Streptomyces venezuelae: one gene and its partner. The protein of the gene in region 1 interacts with the protein of each later gene in a pairwise test. Links are inferred from orthologs where the notes say so. Each region holds a gene or a part of one and is shown on either strand. Other genes may lie near its edges.

Evidence for each region. Proteins that work in one complex are often made in the same cells at the same time.
Region 2: the proteins of DEJ48_RS28855 (region 1) and DEJ48_RS17940 interact in binary tests that used the Escherichia coli proteins (3 or more experiments, as listed by UniProt). The link is inferred for Streptomyces venezuelae from one-to-one orthologs.

What each region holds. Positions count from the first base shown.
Region 1 is NZ_CP029192.1:6,568,070-6,572,333, forward strand. What follows is about bases 98-3,068. They hold DEJ48_RS28855 (peptidoglycan D,D-transpeptidase FtsI family protein), read left to right. Parts: upstream 98-586; coding sequence 587-2,551; downstream 2,552-3,068. Other genes in these bases: DEJ48_RS28850 (septum formation initiator family protein), read left to right, coding at 98-581; DEJ48_RS28860 (UDP-N-acetylmuramoyl-L-alanyl-D-glutamate--2,6-diaminopimelate ligase), read left to right, coding at 2,571-3,068. Also shown: more of DEJ48_RS28850, read left to right, coding at 1-97; more of DEJ48_RS28860, read left to right, coding at 3,069-4,223; DEJ48_RS28865 (UDP-N-acetylmuramoyl-tripeptide--D-alanyl-D-alanine ligase), read left to right, coding at 4,228-4,264. UniProt on the Escherichia coli protein: Essential cell division protein that catalyzes cross-linking of the peptidoglycan cell wall at the division septum. Required for localization of FtsN.
Region 2 is NZ_CP029192.1:4,183,524-4,187,160, forward strand. What follows is about bases 1-2,991. They hold DEJ48_RS17940 (transglycosylase domain-containing protein), read left to right. Parts: upstream 1-347; coding sequence 348-2,636; downstream 2,637-2,991. Other genes in these bases: DEJ48_RS17945 (GatB/YqeY domain-containing protein), read right to left, coding at 2,754-2,991. In the rest of the region: more of DEJ48_RS17945, read right to left, coding at 2,992-3,218; DEJ48_RS17950 (metallophosphoesterase), read left to right, coding at 3,350-3,637. UniProt on the Escherichia coli protein: Cell wall formation. Synthesis of cross-linked peptidoglycan from the lipid intermediates.

The DNA of each region.
Region 1 (4,264 bases):
AGCTGCGGGGGAGGGCCGCCCGCCTCGCGCGGCTGCTGCCCCAGGGCCCGAGCCAGGCCGCACGGACTCCCTTCGTGCTCCTCGTCGTCCTGCTCCTCGGCGGCGGCCTGATCGCGCTGCTCATCCTGAACTCCTCCCTCAACGAGGGCTCGTTCCAGCTGAGCGAGCTGAAGAAGGAGACCAAGGACCTCACCGAGGAGGAGCAGGAGCTCCAGCGGGAGGTCGACGGCTATGCCGCCCCCGACGCCCTGCAGCGCCGCGCCCAGGAGCTCGGCATGGTCCCCGGCGGCGACCCGGCCTTCCTGAACCCCGACGGCACCGTGCGCGGCGTCCCCGGCACCGCGGCCCGCCCCTCCTCGCTGTCGTACCCCGCGCCCCGCCCGCAGGAGGTCGCGTCCCCCGCCGCCTCCGTCTCCGTCCCGGTCACGCCCCCGGCGTCACCCGCGGCCCCGGACCCGGCCCTCTCGTCCTCCGCCGCACCGCCGCCCGAGCAGCCCGCCCAGACGCCCGCGCAGCCCGCCGAGACGCCTGCTGCCCAGGCCCCCACGACTCCCCGGCCCACGACGACCTCCGGCAGGTGACGCAAGTGTCCGACAGGGAACCCCCGCGGCGCCGGGTGCCAGGACCCGCGAGGCCCGTCAGGCCCGCACGGTCCGGCGCGCCGCGCCGACCGGCACCGGGCGGCCGCCCCGCCGCCCGCCGCCCCGCGGCCAAGGGAAGGACCAAGGCCCGCACCATCCGCCTGGGCAGCCCCCGGCCGCGCCTGCGCATGGTCAGCCTCGGCCTCACGCTGGTGATGCTGGCCTTCGTCGTACGGCTCCTTCAGGTGCAGGCCGTCGACGCGAGCGCGTACGCCGCCAAGGCCGAGAAGAACCGCTACTTCACCCACACCCTCGCCGCCGAGCGCGGGCGCATCACCGACCGCGGCGGCGTCGAGATGGCCGCCAGCGTCGACGCGTACGACATCACGGCGGACCCCACCCTCTTCACGCCGAAGGAGGCCAAGACCAAGGACGCGCCCGAACAGGCGGCCGCGCTCCTGGCCCCCATCCTCGGCAAGGACACCGCCGAGCTCACCAAGAAGCTCAAGACCCCCGACACCCGCTACGTCCTGCTCGCCCGCCGCCAGACCCCGCAGGTGTGGAAGCAGATCAAGGACCTGCGCGGCGCGCTCGCCGAGCGGGCGGGCGCCGACCCGGCCTCCCCGAACGTGCTGGCCGGCGTCCTGGCCGACCCGAGCAGCAAGCGGGTCTACCCGAACGACGAGCTGGGCGCCGGGATACTGGGCTGGGTCAACTCCGACGGCAAGGGCGCGGGCGGCCTGGAGGCGCAGCTCGACAAGCAGCTGGCGGGCGAGGACGGCAAGATCCGCTACGCCCAGTCCGGCGGCCGCCGGGTGCCGACCGCGGGCTCCACGGAGACGCCCGCCGTGCCCGGCTCCGACGTCGAGCTCACCATCGACCGCGACATCCAGTGGGCCGCGCAGAACGCGATCAGCGAGCAGGTCAAGAAGTCCAGGGCCGACCGTGGCTACGTGATAGTGCAGGACACCCGGACCGGCGAGGTCCTGGCCATGGCCAACGCCCCCGGCTTCGACCCGAACGACCTCTCGCAGGCCAACGGCGCGGCCCTCGGCAACGCCGCGCTCCAGGACGCCTTCGAGCCCGGCTCCACCGCCAAGGTCATGTCGATGGCCGCCGTCCTTGAGGAGGAGGCGGCGACGCCCGGTACGCGCGTGACGGTGCCCAACCGGCTGCACCGCGGCGACCGCCTCTTCCAGGACGACATCGACCACCCCACCTGGCACCTGACGCTCAACGGCGTCCTCGCCAAGTCGTCCAACATCGGCACGATCCTCGCCACCGGGGAACTGGGCAAGACGCAGAAGGACGTCAACAAGGTCCTCTACAAGTACCTGCGCGAGTTCGGCCTCGGCAAGGAGTCCGGGCTCGACTTCCCCGGCGAGACGTCCGGCATCCTCGCGCGCCCCGCCAAGTGGTCCACCTCGCAGCAGTTCACGATCCCCTTCGGCCAGGGCTTCTCCCTCAACGCCATGCAGGCCGCCTCCGTCTACTCGACCATCGCCAACGGGGGCGTACGCATCGAACCCACCCTGGTGCGCGGCACGAAGGGCGCGGACGGCCGCTTCACGCCGGCGCCCAAGCCGAAGAAGAACCGGGTCGTCAGTGAGAAGACCGCGAAGACCGTGGCGCAGATGCTGGAGTCCGTCGTCGACGACGAGGAGGGGACCGGCACCAAGGCCCGCATCCCCGGCTACCGCGTCGCGGGCAAGACCGGTACGGCCAACCGGGTCGATCCCGAGACCGGCCGCTACAAGGGCTACACGTCGTCGTTCGCCGGCTTCGCCCCCGCCGACAAGCCGCGCGTGACGGTCTATTGCGCGATCCAGAACGCCACCAAGGGCAGCTACTTCGGCGGCCAGATCTGCGGTCCCATCTACAAGGAGGTCATGGAGTTCGCCCTCAAGACGCTCCAAGTCCCGCCCACCGGAACCGGCCCGGCCCGTCTGCCGGTGACCTTCAAGCCCTGAGACCGACCAGGAACCACCCGTGACAACGATCACCCCCGACCCGGGGAACCGCCCCCCGGCACGCCCCTCACTTCGCTCCGAGAGGGGTACGCCCGGTACGCTCACCGCCGTGCCACACGCTGATCAGTCCCAAACCACCCAGAAGGGCGCTCCCGTGACCTATCCGGGACCGCCGCGGCCGGACCGGGTCTCGCCGACCTCGCTGACCGACCTCGCCGGCCGGCTGGGCGTCGCCGACCCGGGCAGCGCGCAGATCACGGGCATCACGCACGATTCGCGCGCCGTCCGCCCGGGCGACATCTACGCCGCGCTGCCCGGCGCCCGCATGCACGGCGCCGACTTCGTCGCGCAGGCCGCCGACCTCGGCGCCGCCGCGGTGCTCACCGACCCGACGGGTGCCGAGCGCGCGGCCGCCACCGGCCTGCCGGTCCTGGTCGTCGACGACCCGCGCGCCGTCATGGGCGAGCTCGCCGCGACGGTCTACGGCCACCCAGGACGCGACCTCCTGCAGATCGGCATCACCGGCACGTCCGGCAAGACCACGACCGCGTACCTCATCGAGGGCGGTCTCAAGGGCGTGCGCTCGACGGGGCTCATCGGCACGGTCGAGATGCGCATCGGCGACGAGCGCATCAAGTCGGAGCGGACGACCCCCGAAGCCACCGACCTCCAGGCGCTGTTCGCGGTGATGCGCGAACGCGGCGTCGAGGCGGTCGCCATGGAGGTCTCCAGCCACGCGCTGGTGCTCGGCCGGGTGGACGGCTGCGTCTTCGACGTCGCCGTCTTCAACAACCTCAGCCCGGAGCACATGGAGTTCCACTCCGGCATGGAGGACTACTTCCAGGCCAAGGCGCAGCTGTTCACCAAGCTGCGCTCCCGGGTCGGCGTGGTCAACTTCGACGACGAGTACGGGCGCAGGCTCATCACCGAGTCGGAGGTGCCCGTCACCACCTTCTCCGCCGAGGGCCACCCCGACGCCGACTGGCGTGCCGAGGACGTCGAGGTCGGGCCGCTCGACTCGACGTTCGTCGCCGTCGGACCCAAGGGCGAGCGGATCAACGCCAAGTCGCCGCTCGCGGGCCCCTTCAACGTCGCCAACACCCTCGCCGCGATCGTCTCGCTGGCCGTCGCGGGGATCGACCCCCAGCAGGCCGCCGACGGCGTCGCCGCGGTGCCCGGCGTGCCCGGCCGCCTGGAGCGCATCGACGCGGGCCAGCCCTACCTCGCCGTCGTCGACTACGCGCACAAGACGGACGCCGTCGAATCGGTCCTGCGCGCGCTGCGCAAGGTCACCGAGGGCAAGCTGCACATCGTGCTCGGCTGCGGCGGCGACCGCGACAAGACCAAGCGGATGCCGATGGGCGCGGCCGCGGCCCGCCTCGCCGACACCGCCGTACTGACATCGGACAACCCGCGTGGCGAGGACCCCCTCGCGATCCTCGCCACGATGCTCGCCGGCGCCGCCGACGTGCCGGCCCACGAGCGCGGCGACGTCGCCGTCTTCGAGGACCGGGCCGCCGCCATCCGCGCCGCCGTCCGCCGTGCGCAGCCGGGCGACACCGTCCTGGTCGCGGGCAAGGGCCACGAGCAGGGACAGGACATCGCCGGGGTGGTGCGTCCCTTCGACGACCGCCAGGTGCTTCGCGAAGCTATCCAGCAAACCCAGGGATGAAGTTGTGATCGCCCTCTCCCTCGCCGAGATCGCAGACGTCG
Region 2 (3,637 bases), 2.4 Mb from region 1 along the record:
CGGCGGCAGCGGCATATGCACCGCCGCCAGTTGAGGACGTTACGGAAGGTGGGCACAGCGCAACACCCCCTTCGGGCCCAATCTTGAATGGCCCGAACGGACTATGCGTAAGCGGCAGATCACCCGACGGAGTGAGCGGGCGACATCCGTGAGGAACCCGGCATTCCGGGACAGTTCAGTTGAGTCACAACGGACGCCGGACGCCACATAAGGCGAATTCGGACATGGATCCGTCGGATCTGGGAGCGAGCAGGGCTTGTTGCCGAAACGCTCTGCTGTGACAGTTGGGAGCAGCTTAGGCCAAGGCATTAAGGCCTGTCCGGCGAATCAGAACGTAGGCTGCCCTCATGGGAAAGAAGCGCTCGGGCGGTGGTCTGTCACCTACACAGCAGGCCGCGAAGTTCCTCGGAGTCAGCGTTCTGGCGGGTGCGGTGCTCGCCGGGATCGCCCTGCCCGCCTTCGGGGCGCTGGGCCTCGCGGCCAAGGGCTCGGTCGAGGGGTTCGACGAGATCCCCGCCAACCTGAAGCAGCCGCCGCTCAGTCAGCGCACGAGCATTCTGGACAACAAGGGCGGTCAGATCGCCACGGTCTACTCGCGTGACCGCACGGTCGTCCCGCTCAAGGACATCTCGCCGTACATGCAGAAGGCGATCGTCGCGATCGAGGACGCCCGCTTCTACGAGCACGGCGCCGTCGACCTCAAGGGCATCCTGCGCGCGCTCAACCAGAACGCGCAGAGCGGCGGCGTCTCGCAGGGCGCGTCCACGCTCACGCAGCAGTACGTGAAGAACGTGTTCGTCGAGGAGGCCGGCGACGACCCGACGAAGGTCGCCGAGGCCACGCAGCAGACGATCGGCCGCAAGGTCCGCGAGCTGAAGTACGCGATCCAGGTCGAGGAGGAGCTCGGCAAGAAGCGGATCCTCAAGAACTACCTGAACATCACCTACTTCGGACAGCAGGCGTACGGCATCGAGGCCGCCTCCCAGCGGTACTTCTCCAAGCACGCCAAGGACCTGGAGGTCCAGGAGGCCGCGCTCCTGGCCGGCATCGTGCAGTCGCCCAGCCGGTACGACCCGGTGAACGACGCGGCCGAGGCCACCAAGCGGCGCAACGTCGTGCTGCAGCGGATGGCCGAGACGCACGACATCACGCAGGCCGAGGCCGACGCGGCCAAGAAGACCGACCTCGGGCTGAACGTGAGCCGCCCCAAGAACGGCTGCATCACCTCGGTCAAGGGCGCCGGGTTCTTCTGTGACTACGTGCGCGAGGTCTTCCTCAACGATCCGGTCTTCGGCAAGACGAAGGAGGACCGGGCCAAGGTCTGGAACCGCGGCGGCCTGAAGGTCCACACGACCCTGGACCCGCAGGCGCAGGACTCGGTGCAGGCGTCGATCAAGAATCACGTGAACAAGACCGACGACGTGGCGACCGCCGCCGCCATCGTCGAGCCGGGCACGGGCAAGATCCGCGGCATGGGCCAGTCCCGTCCGTACGGCTTCAAGAAGGACGAGACCACGATCAACCTCTCCGTGGACGACTCCATGGGAGGCGGCGCGGGGTACCAGCCCGGTTCGACGTTCAAGCCGATCGTCGCCGCGGCGGCCCTGGAGGGCGGCAAGTCGGCGGGGCAGAGCTACTCGTCCCCGTACGAGATGCCGTACCCGGAGCGGGTCTCCGCCTGTGGCGGCAAGCAGTGGGTGAACTCGGGCGGCGACAAGCTGACCAACGAGAACGAGTCCGAGGTCGGTCCGTACGGCATGCGGGAAGCGACCGCGAAGTCGGTCAACACCTACTACGTGCAGCTCATCGGCGACATCGGCATCTGCCCGGTGACGCAGCTCGCCGCGAAGATGGGCGTCGAGCGCGCCGACGGCAAGAAGATGGACCAGGCGCCGTCGATCGCCCTCGGCACGCAGGAGATGTCGCCGCTGACGATGGCGGGCGCGTACGCGACGTTCGCCTCGCGCGGCACGTACTGCACGCCGATCGCCATCGAGTCGATCGCCACGCTCGGCGGCAAGTCGCTGCCGGTCCCGAAGTCGACGTGCTCGCGCGCCATGTCGGAGAAGACCGCCGACACCATCAACACGCTGCTCAAGGGCGTGGTCGAGGACGGTACGGGCAAGCAGGCCGGTCTCGGCTCCCGCGCGAGCGCGGGCAAGACGGGTACGACGGACTACCGCTACGCCGCCTGGTTCGTGGGCTACACCCCGAACCTGTCGGGCGCGGTCTGGGTCGGCGACCCGATGCACAAGCGGCGCATGGTCGACATCACCATCGGCGGCGTCCCCTACGGCAAGGTCTTCGGTGGCGAGGTGCCGGGTCCGATCTGGCGCGACGCGATGACCGGCGCGCTCGCGGGCAAGCCGGCGCCGAACTTCAGGACCGTCCACATCCCCGGCGGGGACAAGGACAAGGACGAGGACCACGGCGGCGATGGCGGCCACGACGACGGCAGGCCCGGTGACGGGGGCGGTCTCGGCGGTGGCGGCAACGGCGGAGGCAATGGCGGCGGTGGCGGGGGCGGGAACCCCTGGCCCGACATCTCGATCCCGCCGGGTGTGCTGGGCGGGAACGGGAACGGTGGGAACGGGAACGGTTTCGGGGGCGGGATCGGTGGGGGCTGGCGGAGGTAGCCGTAGCCTCGGCCGACTCGACGGCTGTACGTGAGTGCCGACTCGACGGCTGTACGTGAATGAGGGCGCCCCCTGAGACAGGGGGCGCCCTCATCGTCGTACTGACTGAATCGACACTCAGCCCGCGAGGAGCTTCTTCACCGTGGCGGCGACGCGGCCGCCCTCGGCGAGGCCCGCGACCTTCGGGTTCACGATCTTCATGACCTGGCCCATGGCGCGCGGCCCCTCGGCACCGGCGGCCTTGGCCTCGGCGACGGCCTGGGCGACGATGTCCTGGAGCTCGTCGTCGGAGAGCTGCTTCGGCAGGTACTCGGCGAGGATCTCGCCCTCCGCCTTCTCCTTCGCCGCCTGCTCGGCACGGCCGCCCTCGGCGAAGGCCTCAGCCGCCTCACGGCGCTTCTTGGCCTCGCGGGCGATCACCTTCTGCACCTCGTCGTCGGAGAGCTCACGGGCCGTCTTGCCCGCGACCTCCTCCTTCGTGATCGCGGTGAGGGTCAGCCGGAGCGTCGAGGAGCGCAGCTCGTCGCGCCCCCGGATCGCGGCGGTGAGGTCTTCGTGCAGCTTCGACTTGAGCGTGGTCATGCGTTGATTGTGGCAGGTGCGGACGATTCTCCGCCCATCGATTTCTCCGGGGCGGATTCCCTTGGGGCGCGGGCGGGTTGCTCGGAGGCCGCCCCGCGAGCACTGCCGTCCGGGTCTGAGACGATGGGGTGATGCGCGCGCGATACGCAGTACCCCTGGGCATCACGGCGACGGCCGCGGCCGGTCTCGCCTATTCGGTGGGCGTCGAGCCCCGTTCCTTCCGGCTGAGGCGGGTGACGGTGCCCGTGCTGCCGCCGGGGATGCGTTCCCTGCGGGTCCTCCAGGTCTCCGACATCCACATGGTGTCCGGGCAGCGCAAGAAGCAGCGGTGGCTGCGCTCGCTGGCGGGCCTGCGGCCCGACATCGTGATCAACACGGGCGACAACCTGTCCGACCCGGAGGGCGTCCCGGAGACGCTG